DNA from 3 places in the Rhodoferax sp. EU05-FHT12H12 genome. Region 2 is predicted to be linked to each of the others. Evidence: predicted binding sites of a transcription regulator. Region 2 holds the regulator's gene; each other region holds the start of a gene.
The links. Region 2 encodes sigma-54, which starts transcription at its own class of promoters, with help from an activator protein. Its sites were predicted from a motif close to TGGCANGNAANCTGCTTT; they were not measured.
Positions count from the first base shown of each region.

Region 1: the regulator sigma-54 is predicted to act here: its motif matches at 2,594-2,611, upstream of AC3WS7_RS16135 (flavin monoamine oxidase family protein).
Region 3: the regulator sigma-54 is predicted to act here: its motif matches at 1,562-1,579, upstream of AC3WS7_RS16050 (BMP family protein).

Region 1 covers NZ_JBYTDI010000006.1:48,264-53,012, reverse strand. The annotation lists gene AC3WS7_RS16150 (GH1 family beta-glucosidase) at 1-149, shown strand, start outside; gene AC3WS7_RS16145 (LacI family DNA-binding transcriptional regulator) at 186-1,223, opposite strand; gene AC3WS7_RS16140 (acyl-CoA dehydrogenase) at 1,272-2,468, opposite strand; gene AC3WS7_RS16135 (flavin monoamine oxidase family protein) at 2,669-4,354, shown strand; gene AC3WS7_RS16130 (carbon-nitrogen hydrolase family protein) at 4,360-4,749, shown strand, end outside.
Region 2 covers NZ_JBYTDI010000010.1:18,644-23,392, reverse strand. The annotation lists gene AC3WS7_RS18160 (THUMP domain-containing class I SAM-dependent RNA methyltransferase) at 1-968, opposite strand, end outside; gene rpoN (RNA polymerase factor sigma-54) at 965-2,578, opposite strand; gene lptB (LPS export ABC transporter ATP-binding protein) at 2,579-3,355, opposite strand; gene lptA (lipopolysaccharide transport periplasmic protein LptA) at 3,352-3,960, opposite strand; gene AC3WS7_RS18140 (exopolyphosphatase) at 4,036-4,749, opposite strand, start outside.
Region 3 covers NZ_JBYTDI010000006.1:29,216-33,964, reverse strand. The annotation lists gene AC3WS7_RS16060 (hypothetical protein) at 1-428, opposite strand, end outside; gene AC3WS7_RS16055 (MYG1 family protein) at 428-1,414, opposite strand; gene AC3WS7_RS16050 (BMP family protein) at 1,667-2,665, shown strand; gene AC3WS7_RS16045 (ABC transporter ATP-binding protein) at 2,768-4,303, shown strand; gene AC3WS7_RS16040 (ABC transporter permease) at 4,311-4,749, shown strand, end outside.

The sequences.
Region 1 (4,749 bases), on a different contig from region 2:
ACTGGAGCCTGATGGACAACTTTGAGTGGGATTCGGGCTACGACAAACGTTTTGGCCTGTTCCATGTGGACTACGCCACCCAGGTGCGTACCGCCAAAGACAGCGCCCACTGGTACCGCGCACTCATCGCGCAACACCGCGCCACATAAGGGTTTCAGCGCAGAGCCACCCCCGAACGTGGGGGCCTAGGTGGTGGGCAGGGCCCGTGTGGTCTGGCGCACCACCAGCTCCAGCGGCGGCACCTGCACCGCCTCGCTGGGGTAGCCCATCATCTCCAGCAAGGTGTGGGCCGCGTACAGGCCCACCTCGTACACCGGCTGGCGCACGCTGGTCAGTGGTGGTGTCATGTAGTTGCACATGGGCAGGTCATCAAAGCCCACCAACGACACGTCTTCGGGCACCCGGATGCCACGCTGGTACAGCGCCAGCCGCGCCCCCAGGGCCGACTCATCGTTGGCGCAAAAAATGGCGGTGAACGACTCGCCGCTGTCCAGCAGCTTTTGGGCGGCCAGGTAGCCCCCCTTGTCGGTGAAGTTACCGCGCACCACGCAGCGCGGGTTGGGCGTCACACCCGCCTCCTCGTGCGCCTGCAGGTAGCCCAGGTAGCGCTGGTGCGCATCGGGCCGGTTGTCCACCCCTGCCAGGTGCGCAATGCGGGTGTGGCCCAGCGCCAGCAGGTGCTTGGTGGCCAGGTAGCCCCCGTATTTTTGGTCCAGATCGATGGAGCGCACATTCGGCCCCTCCAGCTTGCGCTCGGTGATCACCACCGGCTGCTGCTGCGCCACGGCCAGCACCTCGCTGTCGGCAATGTTGCCGGTCAAGATGATCACGCCGTCCACGCGGCGCGAAGTCAGAAGCTTCAGGCTGGCCGCATCGGCCTCGGCGTTCCAGTGGCCACTCACGATGATGGACGAATGACCGCTCTCGGTCAGCCCCATCTCGATGCCCTTGAGCGCGCGCGAGTAAAACTGGCTCTCGATGGCCTGCGTGAGCACACCCACCGTCATGGTGATGCCGGTTTTCAGGCTGCGCGCAAACAAATTGGGTTTGAAGTTGAGGCGACGGATGGCCGCTTCCACCGCCTCGCGCTTTTCAGGCGCCACCTTGGCGGTGCCGTTCAGGATGCGCGATACCGTACTGGCTGACACCCCTGCCGCACGGGCCACATCGATCAGGGTGACTGGCTCGGACGCGACGAGGGGGAGATCGGAAGGGGAAGGCATATACCCCACCGAGTTTATGCGAAGCGCCTGCGCCAAGGCAGGCCCGCCTCAGTTGGCAAAGGCAGCAATACCGGTTTGCGCCCGGCCCAAAATCAGCGCGTGGATGTCGTGCGTGCCCTCGTAGGTGTTCACCACCTCCAGGTTCACCAAATGGCGGGCCACACCAAACTCGTCGCTGATGCCGTTGCCGCCCATCATGTCGCGCGCCAGGCGGGCAATGTCCAGCGCCTTGCCGCAGCTGTTGCGCTTGAGGATGGAGGTGATCTCCACCGACGCCGTGCCTTCGTCTTTCATGCGCCCCAGGCGCAGACAGCCCTGCAGGCCCAGTGCAATTTCGGCTTGCATGTCGGCCAGCTTTTTCTGGATGAGCTGGTTGGCGGCCAGCGGGCGACCAAACTGTTTGCGGTCCAGCGTGTACTGGCGCGAGCGCAGCCAGCAGTCCTCGGCCGCGCCCAGCGCACCCCAGGCGATGCCGTAACGGGCGCTGTTCAAACAGGTAAACGGGCCTTTGAGGCCTTGTACTTCGGGGAAGGCGTTGTCTTCAGGGCAGAACACGCCGTCCATGACGATCTCGCCGGTAATGCTCGCGCGCAAGCCCACCTTGCCGTGGATGGCGGGGGCTGAGAGGCCAGGCATGCCCTTCTCCAGCACAAAGCCGCGGATGGGGCCGACCTTGCCACCTTCGCTCACTTCCTTGGCCCAGACCACAAACACATCGGCGATGGGGCTGTTGCTGATCCACATCTTGCTGCCGCTGAGTTTGTAGCCACCCGCCACCTTGTGGGCGCGTGTGGCCATGCTGCCAGGGTCGGAGCCATGGTCGGGTTCGGTCAGGCCAAAACAGCCAATGAATTCACCGGTAGCCAGCTTGGGCAGGTACTTTTGTTTTTGTGCCTCGGTCCCAAATTCAAAAATGGGCACCATCACCAGGCTGCTCTGCACACTCATCATGCTGCGGTAGCCGCTGTCTACGCGCTCCACTTCGCGCGCAATCAGGCCGTAGGCCACGTAGTTCAGGCCCGGGCCACCGTACTGCTCGGGAATCGTCGGGCCCAGCAAACCCAAGGCGCCCATCTCGCGAAAGATCGCGGGATCCGTGCTGCCGTCGCGGAAGGCCTGGGTCACGCGCGGCAGCAGCTTGTCCTGGCAGTAGGCCGCCGCAGCGTCCCGCACCATGCGTTCGTCGTCGCTGAGCTGGCTGTCCAGCAGAAAAGGGTCTTGCCAGTTGAAGGCGGCGTGCGGCATGCGGGGGCTCCAGGCGGTGATCGAGGACGCTATGGTAGCCCGCAGGCCGGGTTCGCACAATCAAGGTTTTTGCACCCATATATGCGTTTTACGCACTTTTAATCCGTAACATGCACAACAGTCGTTGGCATGCATCTGGTTAATCTTGCGATTCACGCATGCCTATGCCATAGTGTGTTTTTGTTTGGGGGCTTCTTGCCATGGGCAACACCACATCCACCACCGCGTCCGCCGTGCGTCCGCCGGTGACCATTTTCGGGCCCGACTTTCCCTTCGCGTTTGACGACTGGATTGCCCACCCTGCAGGCCTGGGCACCTTGCCCGCCCATCGCCTGGGCGAAGAGGTGGCCATTGTGGGCGCTGGCATGGCGGGCATGGTGGCGGCCTATGAGCTCATGAAACTGGGCCTCAAGCCCGTCATTTACGAGGCCTCCAAAATGGGCGGCCGCCTGCGCTCGCAAGTGTTTGAAGGCACCCAAGCCACCGTGGCCGAGCTGGGCGGCATGCGCTTCCCCGTGTCGGGCACGGCGTTTTACCACTACGTGAATCAACTGGGCCTGCAAACGCGCCCTTTCCCCAACCCGCTGACGCCCGCCTCGGGCAGCACGGTGATTGATTTGGAGGGCGAGACGCACTACGCGCAGTCGCTGGCCGACCTGCCCGCCGTGTTCCGCGAGGTGGCCGAGGCCTGGGCCCAGGCGCTGGAAGACGAAGCGCGCTTTACCGACATGCAAGACGCCATTCGCACGCGCGATGTGCCCACGCTCAAACGCCTGTGGAACACGCTGGTGCCGCTGTGGGACGACCGCACGTTTTACGACTTCATTGCCAGCTCCCAGGCGTTCTCCAAGCTGTCGTTCCGCCACCGCGAGATCTTTGGCCAGGTGGGCTTTGGCACGGGGGGTTGGGACTCGGACTTTCCCAACTCCATGCTCGAAATCTTGCGCGTGGTGTTGACAAACTGCGATGACGAACAGCGCCTCATTGTCGGCGGGGCCGACCAGGTGCCACACGGGCTGTGGCGCCACGCACCTGCGCAGCCCGTGCATTGGCCCCAGGGCACCACGCTGCAAAGCCTGCACGCTGGCGCCACACGCGCCGGTGTAGCGTCCATCGCGCGCGCCGCCGATGGACGCCTGGCCGTGACCGACTGCTGGGGCGACACGCGCCCCTACAGCGCGGTGCTGACCACCTGCCAGAGCTGGCTGCTGACCACACAAATTGCGGTCGAAGAATCGCTGTTCTCGCAAAAGATGTGGATGGCGCTGGACCGCACGCGCTACATGCAGTCCAGCAAAACCTTTGTGATGGTGGACCGCCCGTTCTGGAAAGACAAAGACCCCGAGACTGGCCGCGATGTGATGAGCATGACGCTGACCGACCGGCTGACGCGCGGCACCTACCTGTTTGACAACGGGCCGGACCAGCCAGCGGTGATCTGCCTGTCCTATGCCTGGATGGGTGATGCACTCAAGATGCTGCCGCAGTCGCCCGAAAAGCGCGTGAAGCTCGCCTTACAGGCGCTCAAGAAGATCTATCCCAAGGTGGACATTGCGAGCCACATCATTGGCGACCCCATTTGTGTGTCGTGGGAGGCCGACCCCTACTTTCTGGGTGCCTTCAAGGGTGCCCTTCCCGGCCACTACCGCTACAACCAGCGCATGTATGCGCACTTTATGCAGGACACGTTTCCCGCCGAACACAAAGGCCTGTTCATTGCGGGCGACGACGTGTCGTGGACACCCGCCTGGGCAGAGGGTGCAGTGCAGACCTCGCTCAACGCCGTGTGGGGCATCGTCCACCACCTGGGTGGCCACACCCCTGCCAGTAACCCCGGCCCCGGCGATGTGTTTGCCACGCTAGGCCCCATGGCCCTGCCCGACTGAACCCCATGCGCAGCCCCTTGACCCTGGCCCTGCTGCAATGCGCGCCCGCACCGCTGGATGTGGCGGGCAACCTGCAACGGCTAGAACAAGCCGCGCAGCAGGCCGCGGCAGCCGGCGCACAGGTGCTGGTGTGCCCGGAGATGTTTGTCAGCGGCTACGCCATTGGTGCGGCAGCCGTGCAACAACTGGCCCAACCCGCCGACGGCGCCTGGGCCCAGGCTGTGGTTGCCATCGCGCAGCGCCATGGCGTGGCGGTTGTCTACGGCTACCCGGAGCGGGATGCCAGCGGCACGGTGTTCAACGCCGCACAGTGGATCAGCGCGCAAGGCCAGCGCTGCCTGAACTACCGCAAGACCTATCTGTTTGGTGACCTGGACCGCCAGCAGTTTGCAGCG
Region 2 (4,749 bases):
ATGCGCTCGCCATAGGGAGGGTTCAGCACCATCACGCCGCCGCCCTCAATCGGGGGCATACGCTGCAGCGCGTCGCCACCGCGGAATTCGATCACGTCAGCCACGCCCGCGCGCTGCGCGTTGCGCTGCGCAAAGTCCACCATGCGGTGCGACACATCGCTGCCGTAAATCAATGCAGCCTGACCCGGCTCGGGCTTGACCACATTGGCGGCGGCCTCGGCCTTCATGTCCACCCATTCCTGCGAGCGGAAGGGGCGGTATTTCTCGAACGCAAAGCGACGCAACGAACCGGCTGCGATATTGCAGGCAATCTGTGCGGCCTCAATGGCCACCGTCCCGCTACCACAGCAGGGGTCGTACAAGGGCATCAGGTCGTCGTCGCCCGAGGCCCAGCCGCTGGCCGCAATCATGGCCGCGGCCAGGGTCTCTTTCAGCGGCGCATCCCCTTTGTCCTCACGCCAGCCACGCTTGAACAGCGGTTCACCCGAGGTGTCGATGTAGAGCGAGCAGCTGTCGGTGGTCAGGTGGGCGTAGATACGCACATCGGGCCACTGCGTGTTCACGTCGGGACGCACACCGCCCGCCACTTCGCGGAAGCGGTCGCACACGGCGTCCTTCACCTTGAGCGCGGCAAAGTTCAGCGAGGTCAACGGGCTGTGCTGCGCCGTCACTTCGACCTTGATGCTTTCCTTGGGTGTGAACCACTGCTCCCACGGCACCTGCAGACCGGCGCGGTACAGGTCTTGTTCGCTGCGGTATTCGGTGTACGACACCAGCACCAGCACGCGCTGCGCCAGGCGGCTGTAAAGGTTGAGCAACATGGCGTGCGCAAACGAGGTGCGCACGGCCACACCACCGCGCTGCTTGGTCACGCAGCCGGGCGGCAGGCCGGTGATTTGCAAAATCTCCGGCGCCAGGTACTCCTCCACGCCAGCGGCACAGGGGAGAAAAAGGGTCAGTTGGTTCATAGCGCTTTGCGGAGTGAGGCGGGGGCAATCTTCAGGCCCTCGCGGTATTTGGCCACGGTGCGCCGGGCGCATTCGATACCCTGCTCTTTGAGCATGTCAGAGATCTGGTTGTCACTCAAGGGCTTCTTGCTGCTCTCGGAGGCAATGAACTGCTTGATGAGCGCGCGTACCGCGGTGCTGGAGGCATTGCCGCCGCTCTCGGTGCCCAGGCCCGAGCCGAAGAAGTACTTGAGCTCGAAGGTGCCAAACGGGGTGGCCATGTACTTGGCGGTGGTCACGCGGCTGATGGTGGATTCGTGCAGGCCCAGTTCGTCGGCAATCTCGCGCAGCACCAGGGGGCGCATGGCCAACTCGCCGTGGGTGAAAAAGTTTTTCTGCCGCTCCACAATGGCCGTACTCACGCGCAGGATGGTGTCAAAGCGCTGCTGGATGTTCTTGATGAACCAGCGCGCCTCTTGGAGGCGCTGCTGCAGCGCCGCGTGGCCTGCACCGTCACGGCCACCGCGGTGGTTGCGCAGCACGTTGGCATAAATGTCGTGCACCTTCAGGCGCGGCATGACCTCGGGGTTGAGCTGTACGCGGAACTTGGGCGTGCCACCGACCTTGCCAATCGCCACCACCAACACGTCGGGCACCACGATGTTGCGCTCCACGTCCACAAAGCGGCGTCCGGGCTTGGGCTCCAGCCGTGCGATCAGCGCAATCGCTTCGCGCACCAGCGCATCGCTGCCCACACCCATTTGCACCAGGCGCTTGATGTCGCGTCGGGCCAGCAGGTCCATCGGTTTGTTGCAAATGCCCAGGGCCACCTGCAGCACCTCGGTCCGGTCGACCTCCCCCTCCTCATCCGCGAGTTGCAGCAGGTGCGCCACTTGCAGGCGCAAGCACTCGCCCAGGTCGCGCGCGCCCACGCCCACGGGTTCCAGGCTGTGCAGCAGACCCAGCGCCACGGTGAAGTGGTGCACCAGGTCTTGCAGCTGCTCTTCATCGCCGGGGTTCAGGCTGCGCGCCAGTTCTTCCAGCGGGTCTTCCAGATAGCCATCGTCGTTGAGCGATTCGATGAGAAAACGCAGCGCCGCCGCATCGGTGGCCGTGGTGCGCAGGCTCAGGGCCTGGCGGTGCAAAAAGGCCTGCAGTGATTCGGCGGAACGTGCCAGCTCGGTGGCGTCTTTCTCTTCATCGTCACCCAGGTTGTTGGCCTTGGCCTTGGCGTCCACGCCCCACTCGCCGTCATCGGGCGTCATTTCGGTGGTGCCGTCCCCCTCCCAGTTGGGCTCGTCGCTGCTGCTCAGCGGTGTGGATTCCTCATCATTTGTGCTGCTAGCGCTCGTGGATGTTGCGTAGTCAGCTACAGAATTAGGAGCATAGTCCGCCTCACCGCTCTCGGACAGGCGATCGCCTTCACTGACGGTGGCGTCGGCGGCGTTGAGGCCGAAGTCCTCGCGCTCGGCCCGGTCCTCGGTCAGCTCCAGAAACGGGTTTTCGTCCAGCATCTGCTCCACCTCCTGGCTCAGCTCCAGCGTGGAGAGCTGTAGCAGACGGATGGACTGCTGCAACTGGGGCGTGAGCGCCAGGTGTTGGGAGACGCGTAGTGAAAGACCTTGTTTCATCTACATCTTGAAGTGTTCGCCCAGGTACACCCGGCGTACATCGGCGTTGTTCACGATCTCGGAGGGGGTGCCCTGCGCCAGCACATGGCCGTCGCTGATGATGTAGGCGTGGTCGCAAATGCCCAGGGTCTCGCGCACATTGTGGTCGGTGATCAGCACCCCAATGCCGCGGCCCTTGAGGAAGTTGATGATGCGCTGGATCTCGATCACGGCAATCGGGTCGATACCGGCAAAGGGCTCGTCCAGCAAGATGAAGCGAGGCCGCGTGGCCAATGCGCGCGCAATCTCGACCCGGCGCCGTTCGCCACCCGACAAGGCCAGCGAAGGCGACTCGCGCAGGTGCTCCACGCGCAAGTCCTGCAACAGCGCGGTCAGGCGCGACTCAATTTCGGCCGACTTCAGCGGGTTGCCCGCCTCGTCGCGCTGCAACTCCAGCACGGCGCGCACGTTGTCTTCCACATTCAGCTTACGGAATATCGAGGCCTCTTGCGGCAGGTACCCCAGCCCCAGGCGCGCGCGGCGGTGGATGGGCATGTGCTCAATGGACTGGCCATCGATGGTGATGTCACCTGCGCTGGCGCGCAGCAGACCCACGATCATGTAGAACGAGGTGGTTTTGCCCGCGCCGTTGGGGCCCAACAGCCCCACCACCTCCCCCGTGCGCACGGCCAGCGATACGTCCTTGACCACCTGACGTTTGCCATAGGACTTTTGCAAATGCCGGGCTTCCAGCCGCCCGGTGCTGGTGTCCGGGGCTTCTTGGGTGGGCGCGCTCACTGGGCGGCTTTCTCAAGTTGCGGCGTGGCGCGCAAGGTGGGGCTGGCTTGGGGCACGGCGGGCGCCGCAGCGTCGGGTTTGGGCGTCAGCATGGCCCGCACCCGGCCTGCGGGGGCGGTGGCGCTCTTGGGCGCACCGTCCACGGTGAAGCGGTCGCTGAGGTTTTCGTACAGGATGCTGGCGCCCGTCACCTCGTCGGCCAGGGTGGCACCACGCAGTCGGCGCAACTGGGCTTTTTTGATGAAGCGCACGGTGTCGGCGCGGCCGTCGTACTCAATGGTTTCACCGTCGCCCTCAATAAATTCGTCCAAGCCATCGCGCTTCTGACGGAAGAATGCCGGGGTGGCCGCAGAACCGGTGACCAGGCCAAACTGGTAGCCATCGGGGTCCTGGCGCACTTCGAGCTGGGCACCACGGATGACGATGCTGCCCTTGGTCAGCACCACGTTGCCGGTGAAGACGCTGACCTGCTTGAGGTCGTCGTAGCGCAGGGCATCTGCTTCCACGTTCATGGGCTTGTTGCGGTCGGCTTTTTCGGCCCAGGCGTGACCCGCCACACCGGCCATCACCAGCCACAAAGACACCGACAAAAGGGTATTTTTCATAAAGGCACGAAACTTGCTCGAAAAGCGCTTCGGCCATTGTACCGAGCGCTTTGCGCATTTCGCGCCCTGGCGGGTTCAGCCGTCGGCGTTAATTTTGGTGGTCAGCGCCTGCAGCACCTCGGCAGCGCGGTCATTCTCCACCTGGCAGGTGCCCGCGTTGGCATGGCCGCCCCCGCCGTAGCCCAGCATCAGCTCGCCAATATTGGTCTTGGACGTGCGGTTGGTGATGGACTTGCCGGTGGCAAACACGGTGTTTTGCTTCTGCAGGCCCCACAACACGTGGATGGAGATATTGGTCTGGGGGAACAGCGCGTAGACCATGAAGCGGTTCACCGCAAAGATGGTGTCTTCGTTGCGCAGGTCCAGCACCAGCAGATTGCCATGCACCGTGGAACAGCGCAGCAGCTGCTCCTTGGCCTTGGCCGCGTGCTCAAAGTACAGATCCACGCGCTCCACCACATCGGGCAGCTGCAGGATTTCGTCGATGCCGTGGTTTCGGCAGTACTGGATCAAGTCCATCATCAACTGGTAGTTGCTGACGCGGAACTCCCGGAAACGGCCCAGGCCGGTACGCGAATCCATCAGGTAGTTCAGCAGCACCCAGCCTGTGGGGGCCATGATTTCGTCGTGGCTGAAGCGGGCCGAGTCGCCCTTGTCCACCGCTTCCATCATGTCGTGAAAGCGTGCCGGGAAACGGTTGGCACCGCCATAGTGGTCAAACACCACGCGCGCGGCCGAATCCGCGTGGGGCAAGATGATGTGATTGGGGCGCTCGCCGGTGTTGCGCAC
Region 3 (4,749 bases), on a different contig from region 2:
ACCGGCGAGTAAACAAACTGGTCGAACAGCATTTTCTTGACGATGGTGGCCGCATCGTTGCCGCTGCCAAACAAGGCCACCTGCACCGAATACAGCACATCCACCGAAATGCCAATGAGCCCAAACACCACCGCGGCAAAGGCCATGTCGCGCACGATCGTGGGCGGCACCGGCTGGCGCAGCACGGCCCAGGCCAGCAGCTCGGGCACCAACACTGCGAAGGCAGCGTAGGTGATGAAAGAGCCGGGGTAGCCCCAGGCCTGCTTGAACGCACCCCACTGCGTGAGCCCGCTTTGCACGGCGGGGCTCCAGAGGTAGGCCACCAGCAGCAGCACCAGGCCGCTCCACAGCACCAGCCCCGGCCGCATATTGGCCAACACTGCCGCGCGGACCTGGTGCAGAGCGGTAGGTTTGGGGGGCGCCCCCATCAGGCGGCAACCGCCGTGCGGGCGGCCAGCGCCAGCTCGGCCATCTTCACCGCACCCTCAAAGCTGCGCGCGCCGCCGATGAAGAGGTTCAGGTGGCAAAACACGCTGTCCGCCACACCGTTCACCGCCGCCAACTCACCATCGCGCAGGCCGGCCCAGGCATCGGGCAGGTCCATGCGGGCCGTGAAGGAGCCAGACTCCACCGGCACGGTCTTGATCTGGTACTGGTTGCCATCAGAGTCGGGGTAGATGACAAACATCACCTCGGGCATTTCGTTCACCACCACATGCGTCCAGGGCATGCCGCCCTCTTGCAAGTGCAGCACGCGCCCACCCAGCAGGCGCGGCGCATTGCGCACGGTATCCATGGCGCGCAGCTGCGCCACCTTTTTGCTGATGGCGTGGTCCAGAAACTTGCGGGTGATGGCAATGGCTTCGCGAAAGCGGGTTTCCAGCAGTGCGGCCTTGGCGGTGTGGTCCAGACCCTGTTCTTCCAGCCAATGGGTGTTGAGCTGGGCGATGAGGCTGGAGAGGCCAAAGATGCCGGGCGACACATCGCCCTGACCGGTGTCCACGATGTCGAGGTACTGCACCAGCGAGTGGTCGATGGAACGCACGATTTCGGCCACGGCCGCGTCGTCCAGGCTGTGGCCGGCAACGCTGGCCCAGGCCTTCACATAGGCCGTGCCAAAGGCGGACCACACCAAGCCCGCGCTGGCGTAGCCCACGCCGGGCACGGTGGCGCCATCGACCTCGTGCGCGGGGCGCGCGCCGTCGAAGCCGCGCTGGTGGTGGTCAAAGCGGCCGGTGGCCGCGTCCCAGGTGCCGCCCACGTCGACCACGTAGTCAGCGGCTTCAATCAGCTCTTGCTTGCGGGTACGAATCAGGGTGTGCGATGGGAACACACCCATCAGGATGCCCACGCCAAAGACGTCGTCGGCGTGAAAGGTGCCACTGTGCGTGGCGATGGTGGGGGTTTGGGTCATGGCAGGATTTTATGGACTTGTGCCCCCTGCCGCGGCTATGCTCGTTAAACCCAGGCCATCGGGGAGCACATCGCAGGCTGGCTTGGTTTTTTCTGGCACCACGCGTCTGCGCATATTGCCCGCCTTGTTGCCACAAGCACCAAGGATTGGCATACAAAATGCTTGGGGTTTGCAGGTCAAACTGACTCCCAAGCTGCGCAGAATTTGCGCGAGCAGCTCCTAATTTCATAGCGTTCTTTACCTGGAGAAATTATGTCGATGCACCTCACCTCCCGCCGCCGCGCGTTGGCTCTTGCCGCCGCACTCGCCACCCTGGCCCCCGGTCTGGCACTGGCCCAGGCCAAACTCAAAGTCGCCGGCATCTACACCGTGCCCTTCGAGCAGCAATGGGCCGGCCGCCTGCACCAGGCGCTCAAGGCCGCGGAGGCGCGTGGCGAGATCGAATACAAGGCCAGTGAGAACGTGAGCAATGCCGACTACGAGCGTGTGATGCGCGAATACGCCACCGGCGGCAGCCAGCTCGTCGTGGGTGAGGCCTTTGCCGTGGAAGCCGCCGCACGCAAGGTGGCCAAGGACTTCCCCAAGACCGCCTTCCTGATGGGCTCCAGCGGCAAGCCTGCAGCGCCCAACTTCAGCGTGCTCGACAACTACATCCAGGAGCCGGCCTACCTGTCGGGCATGGTGGCTGGCGGCATGACCAAGAGCAACAAGATTGGCATGGTGGGTGGCTTCCCCATCCCCGAGGTGAACCGCCTGATGAACGCCTTCATGGCGGGCGCCAAAGAGGTCAACCCCAAGGTGGAGTTCAGCGTGAGCTTCATCAACAGCTGGTTTGACCCCCCCAAGGCCAAAGAAGCCGCCTTTGCCATGATCGACAAGGGTGCCGACGTGATGTACGCGGAGCGTTTTGGCGTGAGCGACGCTGCCAAGGAAAAAGGCAAGCTGGCCATTGGCAACGTGATCAACACCCAGGCCCAGTACCCCGACACCGTGGTGGCCTCTGCCCTGTGGCACTTTGAGCCCTCGGCCGACCGCGCCATCAAGTTGATCAAGGACGGCAAGTTCACCGCCGAAGACTACGGCCCGTACTCGATGATGAAGTACAAGGGCTCGTCGCTGGCGCCGCTGGGCACATTTGAGAAAAAGGTGCCTGCCGAGGTGGTGGCCAAAATGAAGGCAAAAGAGAAAGCCATTGTGGATGGCAGCTTCACCGTCAAGGTGGATGACAACCAGCCCAAGTCTTCGAAGTAGCGTGAGCCCCCACGCTTGTCACTGCGTGTACTGCGCTGCCCCCCGAGGGGGCGCGTTTTCCCTTGGGGCGGCCCGGCGGAAAATCATCTCGGTTAGTTCTGCGTGAGCGACCCCGTTCTCGTTCTCTCTGGCATCACCAAGCGCTTTGGGGCGCTGGTGGCCAACGACGCCATCTCGCTGCACCTGGGTGCGGGCGAGGTGCTGGCGCTGCTGGGTGAGAACGGTGCGGGCAAGTCCACGCTGGTGTCGATTTTGTTTGGGCATTACGTGGCCGACAGCGGTCACATCACCGCCTTTGGCCAGCCCCTGCCTGCCGGTGACCCCAAGGCTGCGCTGGCAGCCGGCATTGGCATGGTGCACCAGCACTTCACACTGGCCGACAACCTGAGCGTGCTGGACAACGTGATGATGGGCTCCGAGCCCTGGTGGCAGCCCTTCACCCGCCGCAGCGCCGCGCGCCAGCGCCTGGGCGAGGTAGCGCAGCGTTTTGGCCTGGCGGTGGATGCCGATGCCCTGGTGGGCAGCCTGTCGGTAGGCGCGCGCCAGCGGGTAGAAATCTTGAAGGCGCTGTACCGCGGCGCCCGCATTCTGATTCTGGATGAACCCACCGCGGTGCTGACGCCGCAGGAAAGCGAAGCCCTGTTTGACGTGCTTGCGCAGATGGTGGCGCAGGGTTTGTCCATCATTTTTATCAGCCACAAGCTGGGCGAGGTGCTGCGTGTGTCGCACCGCGTGGCGGTGCTGCGCGGCGGCAAGCTGGTGGCCGAGGCTCCGGCCCAAGGCACCACGCAGAGTCAGCTGGCCCAGTGGATGGTGGGCCACGCCATTGACGCACCGGTGCGCCAACCCAGCCCCAGTGTGGGCGAGGTGGTGTGCAGCCTGGACGGCGTGAGCACCGGCAGCGGCCGCGAAAAGCTGCATGGCGTGAACCTGCAGCTGCGCCGGGGTGAGCTGGTGGCGATTGCCGGTGTGTCTGGCAACGGGCAGGTGGCGCTGGCAGAACTGCTGTGCGGCACACGCCAGGCCACAGCGGGCCAGGCAATGCTGCAGGGCCAGCCCCTGCCTGCCAGCCCCGCCGAGCTGGTAAAACGCGGCGTCGCCCGCATCCCCGAAGACCGGCATGCCGTGGGGGTGGTGGGGGATTTGCCGCTGTGGGAAAACGCCATGTCCGAGCGCCTGCGCACAGCCGCCTTCTCCGCCTGGGGATGGGTGCGCCGCGCAGCAGCCAAGGCCTACGCCCAACGCGTGATCGCCGCGTTTGACGTGCGGGGCGGTGGCGCCAACAGTGCGGCGCGGGCGCTGTCGGGCGGCAATATGCAAAAGCTGATTTTGGGCCGCGCCCTGCTGCACCCCGACGCCGCAGACAGCCAGGCGCAAAGCCACACCCCCACCCTCATCGTGGCGCACCAGCCCACCTGGGGGTTGGACATTGGCGCGGTGCGCTACGTGCAAAGCCAGCTGCTGGCCGCACGTGATGCAGGCGCGGCCGTGCTGCTCATCTCGGACGACCTCGACGAGGTGCTGACCCTGGGCGACCGTGTGGCCGTAATGCACGCGGGCCAACTCAGCGTTGCGCGCAATGCCGACGACTGGACGCGCGAAGCGATTGGCTTGGCCATGGCCGGTGCAGAACATTAAAGCGGCCATGCAACTCCTCAAACGCAACACCGCCTCTCCCGCCGCACTGGTGCTGGCGCCGGTTGGCGCGGTGTTGTTCACGCTCTTGATCAGCGCGCTGCTGGTGCTGTGGGCCGGGGCACCGGTGGGGCAGACCTATGGCCTGCTGTTGCAGGGCGGCTTTGGTTCGGTGTTTGCGATGAGTGAAACCCTCACCCGCGCGGTGCCGCTGATGCTGACCGGGCTGGCCGCGGCCGTGGCCTTCAGGGCACGGCTGTTCAACATAGGCGCCGAGGGGCAGTTGTATGTGGGTGCGCTGGCGGCCGTTGCTGTGGGCGGCCTGCATGGCGGCACCGGGTTTGACCTGCCGCCAGCGCTGCTGTTTGTGCTGATGCTGCTGGCCGCGGCGCTGGCAGGCGCGCTGCTCTTGCTGGGCCCGGCGCTGATGAAAGCGCGGCTGGGGGTGG